2 regions of the Sporosarcina thermotolerans genome follow, and region 1 is predicted to be linked to the other one. Evidence: predicted binding sites of a transcription regulator. Region 1 holds the regulator's gene; the other holds the start of a gene.
What was found. The regulator CtsR, encoded in region 1, represses protease genes until heat stress. The targets are predictions, from matches to a motif close to ATGGTCAATAAAGGTCAAACA.
Positions count from the first base shown of each region.

Region 2: a site for CtsR is predicted at 2,441-2,461, ahead of ACFPZG_RS05930 (ATP-dependent Clp protease ATP-binding subunit). Genes of this name have one in related genera too.

Region 1 covers NZ_JBHSRM010000029.1:34,611-39,200, reverse strand. The annotation lists gene ACFPZG_RS18025 (protein arginine kinase) at 1-834, opposite strand, end outside; gene ACFPZG_RS18020 (UvrB/UvrC motif-containing protein) at 824-1,387, opposite strand; gene ACFPZG_RS18015 (CtsR family transcriptional regulator) at 1,414-1,884, opposite strand; gene ACFPZG_RS18010 (hypothetical protein) at 1,960-2,181, shown strand; gene ACFPZG_RS18005 (hypothetical protein) at 2,223-3,896, opposite strand; gene ACFPZG_RS18000 (biotin transporter BioY) at 4,041-4,590, opposite strand, start outside.
Region 2 covers NZ_JBHSRM010000009.1:93,946-98,535, forward strand. The annotation lists gene ACFPZG_RS05930 (ATP-dependent Clp protease ATP-binding subunit) at 253-2,364, opposite strand; gene ACFPZG_RS05935 (Zn-dependent hydrolase) at 2,548-3,780, opposite strand; gene ACFPZG_RS05940 (universal stress protein) at 4,086-4,499, opposite strand; gene ACFPZG_RS05945 (SulP family inorganic anion transporter) at 4,524-4,590, opposite strand, start outside.

The DNA.
Region 1 (4,590 bases):
TGCGAAAGAGATTATGCCGAGTGAACGGAACAGTTTGTTCTCCAGTGCGACTTGGGACTTGGAAAGCAGAATTTCACGAGAACGACGTTCATGTGCGATTAGTCGTAATGCTATATTCTTCAAATCGGCCAAGATCTCCTTCTCCGGTTTACCCAAAGTCGTCTGATTTGATACTTGATAAATATTCCCCGGCGCTTCACTGCCTTCCCCATAACTACCCCTGACTACCATGCCAAGTCTTGTAATGGCGGGAATGATGCGATCAATCTGCTTTGTAATTGTCAATGCGGGTAAATGCATCATGACCGATGCACGCATGCCTGTTCCAGTATTCGAAGGGCAGCTCGTCAAATAGCCGAACTCCTCGTCGTATGCATATGGCAATTCGTTTTCAAGATAATCATCCACTGAATCCGCGTGTTCATATGCATTTTCCAGCTGAAATCCTGGATAGATGCACTGGATACGGATGTGGTCCTCCTCATTCACCATAATGCTCAGCGTTTCATCTTCAGACAGAAGAACCGCACCATAGCGTTTCGGATCTGTCAAATGCGGACTGACAAGATGCTTTTCAACTAACACTTGCCTATCAAGCATGGGCAATTCTGACATCTTCATATAGGCATACCCTTTTTCATCGGAATTAAGCAATGCAGCGGCAGCTAACCCGTCAACTTTTCCCGCCTCTTCGGCAGTGAAAGCTATCGGGAAACGAAATCCTCTTAAATTACGAGCAAGCCGAATTCTTGTCGACATGACAATATCCGAGTGTTCTCCATGGGACGCCATCCACCCAGTGACAGCCCCCCTCATGAATTTATCAATCGACATCGCTTTCGCCTCCCCCGGTACCGTCTTTCGCCAAATGCTGTTTCAATTCATTCACTTCATCTCTTAAAGCGGCTGCATCTTCGAACCGTTCTTCAACAATTGCCTCCTGCATTTTTATTCGGATCTCTTCAATCTTCTTTTTCACCGCAAACATTTCGTTGAATGAAACCGGAATTTTTCCCGCATGCTTCGTATGACCATTATGAAGCTTACCGAAAACCCGTGGCAATCGCTCCCTAAACGTGTCATAGCAGGTCGGGCATCCGAACTTACCGATGTCGAGGAATTTCCTGAATGTCAGTTCACACTCCGGACAAGTTGGCCCCTCAGGCATGCTTTCCCTGGATTGCTGAAAAGGTTGCACTGATTCGTTCCCACCGAACCAATGGGAAAGGAATTGTTGAATTGACAGTGGTTCCTGATTCGGATCAAAATGAAACATCTGTGATTGGAATGCACATTTTTCACATAGATGGCGTTCCGTAGTACCATTCACGCTTTCCTGCGTAAAGATTACGGATGCCGGCCGTTCGTTGCAATTATCGCAATTCATGATCTGCACCTCATATTCGTCAATTTCTATTCCATTTGCCTGTAGATTAACGTCATAAGCATCGCTTGCAAAATCCTTGCTCTAATGAGGTCACGTTCCGGCAATGGCTGGTGGAGTGTCGTTCGATCTACCGCAGCAAGTATAATTCTTGACTCACGTTCGGAGATGACCTCTTCCATAGTCAAACGATAGACGATATCTTCAGCCATCGTATATGTCGCACCTTGCTGGATACCATTTAAAATATGTTCAATTAATTCTTTATGCGAATTCGTTTGAACTCGATAAATGCGGATATATCCCCCGCCTCCACGCTTCGATTCAACCGCGTACCCCCGCTCAACTGTGAAACGTGTATTAATGACATAATTGATCTGGGAAGGGACACATTGGAACTTCTCTGCCACTTCACTGCGTTTGATCTCCACTGTTCCACTATCTTCCTTTTCGATAATCGCTTTTAAATATCCTTCAATAATGTCAGAAATGTTTCGCATTAACTCACCTCTTTCTTCTGGTGATAAGCCATTGACTTTGACTATCTTTGACTTAATTGTACATGGAAATACGTTATGAAGGCAATTGAAATGCAATCTGTTCAAAGGATGGGACAATTTGTTGAGATACATACGAGATATATGTGTTTGTTTATGAAAAGGCTGGGGAAAATGAGCGGTTTCCAGGAGAAACGAGCGCTTCCGGAAATAAACGAGCGGTTCCCGGGAGAAACGAGCGGTTCCGGGAATAAACGAGCGGATTTCCAAGAAAAACGAGCGCTTGCAGATAATCAATAAAGAAAGGCAGCTCCCGGTATTTCGAGAACTGCCTCATTTAATCATTCAATTGTCATGTTTTTCATTAACTTAACAGGTAGGAATTGTTCACCCGTTTCGTAATACGTGATCGCAAGATGATCGCCTTCTTGAATATAGATTGAAAGCGGAACAGCTTCGGTGGAAACAATGTAATTCCGTCCGTCATCCCCTAAAATAGAAACAATGGTGAAGTCCCCGGCGCGTTCCTTGTAAACGCGAACTACACCAACTTCCACTTTCGCTTCAGGTGCGCCTGAGCTGCCGTCAACCGTACTGCCACCGCGCTGTAATGCCGTTTTATAAAGCCTTAAAGCTTCATTAGGAGAATTAGCATAAACGGAAATCTCCGGATTCGCTGCTGAAACGATGAAATAGTTTTGCAAGAAGCCATTTGAATCGAGAACCGGCGTCAACCAGCTTGCTTCACCATAGAAGTTGTATAGCACAGGCATTTCCCCGGTCCATTTCTTCTCAATGAACTTCTTTTCAATAATTTGAAGTGTTCCTTGCGAATCCATGTAGGACTCCTCCAAATTACCAGTGTAATAAATTGCTTTTCCAGTCCGACCATCCGTCAATGCATATCCAAGCATCGAATCGACTTCCTCTTTCGGGCTAGTAAAATCAGTGAAGTAAAACATATGGCCATTTTCGTCGAATACAGGGCTAACATTCGCCTCTGTCCCTTCGTCCGACGGAAGCTTGACATCTTTCTTCCCTACGATTGAATTCCAAAAACCGTGGACGTATTTACCGAAATAGCTGTTTTGAAGGCTGACCGCTTCCGGAGAAACCGCTCCATCAACGAATTCCGGTACTTCTGAGAGAGCATACTGATTCAATTCTCCCGATGCTGGATCGACCATGACGATCCCCTGGACATCGAACCCGTTCCTTGCCGTGATGAAATTCCCGTATGAACGGATATAATGCGGCTTGCCCTCATCGTCGATCTCAAGTTGGACATCGCCGTAAAAAATCAGTTCAGGCTTAGCCATCCGCATATGTCGTTCAACCTGCTTGCCGAAAAATGAAGAAGGCGTGTAGGACATCTCAGTTTTCACGAACTTCGGATTGTCAGCTGAATCGGTCGCACTCATTGTGAAATAACCAGGTGTCGTTTTTGCGTTCCACCATTTGAAGAAGCCCGAAAATTCGACTGGCGCAATATAGACAAATTCCCCGTCCACTTTTTGGATTTGTAAATGCCCCAACTCGTAATAGCTTGTATTCGGTACTTGCCCGAATGCTTTTTTCATTTTATTCCGGGCAAATTGCGGCGGCACACTCGCAGGTGTTTTTGTTTCATCGAACGCTTTGATTTCCACTTGCTGATCCATTTCCACTGCTTCATATTTTTGATCGGCATTGAAGAGTGGTGCACTAAGGATGAATGCACTTACGGATAGCGCCGCCAAAAACAGTACCACCTTAATGCTTCGCTCTTTCCCTGTTGCAAAGATTATGCCAAGAATCGTTGCAGCTAACAGCATGGCCCATAGCGACGTCCAATTCCTGTCCAAATTCGTAAGGTAATAAATTAGAAATGTGAACAAGCCTATGAGAATAACCGCTCCGGACAAGGCGCCAATCCTATTAAAGGCAGCTTCCCCGTTTTCTTTAGACCCGAACGGAACGATTATAATTGCGGATATGATTCCAACCACTAGTGAAAATAGCAATAAATTTATCATGCAAACACTCTTTTCTTATAAAATTTTCACTCACCTACTATACGAATGAACTTGCCATTAGATTCATTTTTATTTTAGAAAATTTATCGCAATCATAATAAAAAAAGACAATCCGCACAATTGAAGCTGTACGGATTGTCCTTTTTATATCGTCCTTCTAACCCTTAATACTTTGTACATCCTGTGTCCGAAAATCCCAGCAAGTATCGACAGTAAAATATCCTTAGGAAGTGGCGGTACCATCCACATCCAAGCAACTCCGTAACTGAATGCATCTGGAGCCGCAGCCCACAGCTTGTATGCAAAGTACATCCAATTCGTCCCGATTACGTAATTTATGACAAGGGCAACAAGCCCTGCAACGACATAACTTCGTAAACTGCCGTACTTTTCGACAATTTTCCCCGCTACAAATGCAACTAATATAAACGAAACAACGAAGCCGAAAGTCGGTACCAAAATGAAGCCAAAGCCCCCTTGGAACTTTGAAAAAATAGGTGCACCCGCCAAACCTGCGAACATATACACTGTCATCGAAATTGCACCGAGTCGGCTTCCAAGCAAAAGCCCTGCCAACACGGCAAAAAAGGTTTGCAACGTTATCGGGACTCCGCCAATGACAAGGAAAGGCACGAACCACGTTATATTCGCTCCGATCATCATCAATGCCGCAAACATCCCACAATAGACAATA
Region 2 (4,590 bases), on a different contig from region 1:
TAGTCCTCCAATTTCACAAATTCCCTCTAATGTACTCTCTTCTTTACGCTATCTAATTCGTTACCGTATCTTGAATTCCTTTATTCTTTTAGGGTCCCTTTTAGGTGCCTATACGCCACGCAAATATGATAATTCAAGAAGATATATATATGCACAAAGAAGCCAACCAAATATTGATATGGTTGACTTCTTTCATTTGTATTATGCAATTGTAGTGTATTGTCTGAATAGCGTGCTGCATAGGCACCGAAATTAAGCTTTACGTACAACAATCTCTTCATCGACAACGTCGACATGGACCTTTGCAATATCGTCTTCTTCCAAAATGAGATCCGTTAATGGATCTTCGATTTTGTCTTGGATAACTCTGCGAAGTGGTCGTGCTCCAAAACGTTTGTCGTAGCCTAAGTTTACCAATTCCATTTTAGCTTCTGATGAAATTGAAATTGTGATGTCGTTTTCTTCAATCGCTTCTTCCAAATCAGCGAGCATCAAGTTTACAATTTCGAGCAAATTGTCTTCTGTCAGTTCATTGAACTGAACAATCGCATCGAAACGGTTAAGGAATTCAGGTTTGAAGTAGTTTCCAAGTGATTCAAGCATGGAGACGGATTCATGTGCGGTTTGATTGAACCCGACACTTACCTTTTTCTCCCCTGTTCCAGCGTTGCTTGTCATGATGATGACAGTGTCTTTGAAGCTCACTGTTCGTCCGTGCGAATCGGTTAATCGACCATCTTCCATAATTTGAAGGAACATATGTTGAACGTCAGGGTGCGCTTTTTCGATTTCGTCAAACAGTAGAATCGAATAAGGGTTGCGGCGGACTTGTTCCGTTAATTGGCCTGCTTCTTCATGTCCTACGTAACCAGGAGGTGAACCGATAATTTTAGAGACGGCATGTTTCTCCATGTATTCACTCATATCGAGGCGGATTAACGTGTCGCGGGAACCGAATAGTTCCTCCGCTAATATTTTAGTAATTTCTGTTTTACCGACACCTGTTGGACCGACGAATAGGAAAGATCCGATTGGACGATCTTTTGATTTTAATCCTGCGCGGCTACGACGGATTGATTTAGCAACTTTATCAGCCGCTTCTTCTTGCCCAATTACCTTTTTACGAAGATTTTCTGCAAGGTCTTTCATTTTTGCTTGTTCCGACGCTTGCAGTTTTGTCACCGGAATACCTGTTTTTTCTTCCACAATTCCCTCGATGTCTTCGACAGTCACTTCATATTGGGATTCATCGTTATCCTTAACATCCTCAAGTTGTTGACGTAATCGAATTTCTTCTTGACGTAAAGCTGCCGCCTTTTCATAGTCTTCTGTTTCTGCCGCTTGTTCTTTTTGTAGGATGATCTCTTCAAGGCGTTTTCCGATTTGCTCAGCATCTGCTGATGACTGTTTAAGATTCAAGCGGGCTCCCACTTCATCCATCAAATCGATTGCCTTGTCCGGCAAGAATCGGTCTTGGATATAGCGTTGTGATAATGTGACGAACGCCCGAATCACTTCATCGGAATAACGTACTTCATGGAAAGCTTCATAACGATCTTTAATGCCGTGCAAGATTGTAATTGCGTCTTCCACAGAAGGTTCTTTTACGATAATCGGCTGGAAGCGGCGTTCGAGTGCGGCATCTTTTTCAATTTGACGATACTCTTTCAACGTCGTCGCACCAATCAGCTGCATGCCACCGCGTGCCAATGCAGGTTTCAAAATATTCCCGGCATCCATTTTGGAACCTTCTGCTGATCCCGCACCGACAAGTAGATGGATTTCATCGATGAATACAATGACATCTGTACGACTCTCGATCTCCTCGATTAATTGTTTCATCCGCTCTTCAAATTGACCGCGAATTCCAGTGTTTGTGACAAGAGATGCTACATCTAAGACGTAAATTTGTTTATTCAACAGTTTCGCAGGCACGTCTCCTTCATTGATTTTCACGGCGAGCCCTTCTGCAATAGCTGTTTTACCAACACCCGGTTCCCCGATGAGTACCGGATTGTTTTTGTTTCTTCTATTTAATGTCTCGATAACGCGTTTCACTTCCTGATCGCGCCCGATGACAGGGTCAATTTTCCCTTCCTTAGCGTCATTCGAAATATTTCTTCCAAGTTGGTCTAACAGGCCATTCCCTTGGTTTTCATCAATTTCTCTAACTTGCGTATGTGCTCCCTGCTTGCCGTTCGCTTGGAAAAATTGATTTGCATCATTTCCAAATGACGGCATATTCATTTGTCCTTGTATCTGTTGGAAACAGGTATGACACATATGCAACTGCATACGTTGATGATTCAGTTGTAGCCGAAGGCTCATTGTTGCTTCGTTTTTACCACAATGTTGACATTTCATAAGCCATTTCCTCCTTATATAGTTCGTTCATTTATATTGTTTGACATTGACTATCTTTGACTTATGTTTTTATTATACACTGACCTTCTTTGACTTTCAAGGTTTTTGATTGATTTATTGATAAAATAAAAAACGATGCTGCATTTTAATGTTAATAAAAGCAGCACCGTCTTTTGTTTTCTTTTAAAATTCCTCCGCTTGTTTCAGCATGAAGGCGCGCAATACTTCCGCCCCTTCCATCAGCTGTTCCATTGTCGTATACTCTGCTGGATTATGACTAAGTCCATCTTTGGACGGGACGAAAATCATGCCAGTCGGACAGAGCGCCGCCATATTCATGGAGTCATGTCCCGCTCCGCTTGACATTTCAAGATAGGACACTCCTCTTTCTTCGCAGATTGATTTCAATTCAGCCACGATTGTGCTATCCATCTGAACAGGTTCTTCTTTCGACATCTCATCCATCCAAATGTCTAAGCCTCGCGCTTTCGACACATCGTTAACTGCAGTTTTTAGTGCAGCCACTACTCTTTGTCTCGATTCACGGTTCGTCCCTCGAATATCGACGTAAAGATCTGCAGTACCTGGCACAACATTCATCGCCCCAGGTTTCACTGAGAAGACACCAACCGTACCGACTGTACCATACTCAAGCTCCGCAAGTGCCGCCTTTTCAATGGATAGTGCAATTGCCGCTCCGCCAAGCAGGGCATCGTGGCGGTAATCCATCGGCGTCGTACCGGAATGATCTGCTGTCCCATCGATATGAACATGAAAGCGGACTGGAGCTGCTATGGCAGAAACAACACCGATTGCCACCCCCTGTTTTTCAAGAACAGGTCCCTGTTCAACGTGCAACTCCACAAATGCCTTGATTTCATCCCGAAAGCGTTTTGCCAAATGAACTTCTTCCAAATCAAGCCCATTTTCTTTGAATGCCTGAAACAATGTAACACCGTTTTTGTCGGTCAGTGACCTCGTGTAAGCGGGGTCGAGGCGACCTGTCATCGCTTTGCTGCCAAGAGTCGATGCACCGAAGCGGGCGGATTCTTCGCATGCGAAAATGATGACTTCAAGCGGATTCTCCGTTTTAACGTTCTCATCCGTGAGGGAGCGCATGACTTCAAGTGCAACAAGGACACCTGCTGTCCCATCAAATTCACCTGCGGCGTAGACGGAATCGATATGTGAACCTGTCGCGACAACAGGTAAGTGGGGGGACCTTCCTTCCCTACGCGCAATGACGTTTCCCGCGTAGTCGATGCGAACTGTTAGTCCTGCGCGTTCAAACTGCTTAATTAAAAAGTTGCGGGCATTCCGTTCAGTTTCAGTGTAAGCCAGCCGGTTGATGCCTTCACCTTCGTCTGTAAATCTCGCAAGTTCTTCAAATGACTGACGCAATCGATCCAGCTTCATGGCAATTCCCCTTTTAGTTTTATCTTTATTTAAAGTATCGCAAGTTACATTGAGGAAATCAAACTGGTTACCTGCTCCTATGGGGAGTCAGGGTACTTCTATGGGAAGTAAACACTCTTCTACGGGAAGTCGGAGCACTTCTATGGGAAGTAAACGCACTTCTAAGGGAAGTCGGGGCGATTCTATGGGAAGTCGCAACACTTCTATGCGAAGTCACCACCCTTCTACGGGAAGTCTGCATCCTCACCCATACAAAAAACGCCCTATGAAGGTCATCCCCTCTTAAGGCGTTTTCATCCTCTTACCTACTTCACAACCGTCACAGGGCAATTCACATGTTTCATCACTTTATGACTGACACTTCCAAGCACCATTTCTTGAAAAGCATTCAACCCACGGCTGCCAAGGACGAGCTGATCCATCGCCTCGGAATTCACATAGTTTATGATTTCCTGGCTCGGATTTCCTTTCAGCACTATCATGTTTGCTTTCACTCCGGCATCACGCGCCATGTCCAAAACTGGTTCCATTTTCTGCTTACGTTTCACTAAAAGACTTTCCTCATTTTGCGATAAAAGCCGATCATCTTTCGCTTTATTGTAATCCGCGACAAAAATGACATCCAATGTCGCCTCCGGGTATAGCTTGGCAAGTGCAATGGCGTGCCTTGCAGCACGTAGAGCGTTTTCTGACCCATCAATGGCAACAGCAATTTTCATGTAGATTCCTCCCTTTTCGTACTCCTATTGTAACTTTGCGTATAGTTGTTCACTTGAAGAGTTCAGCCCCCGGATTGTTACCGTTACTCCT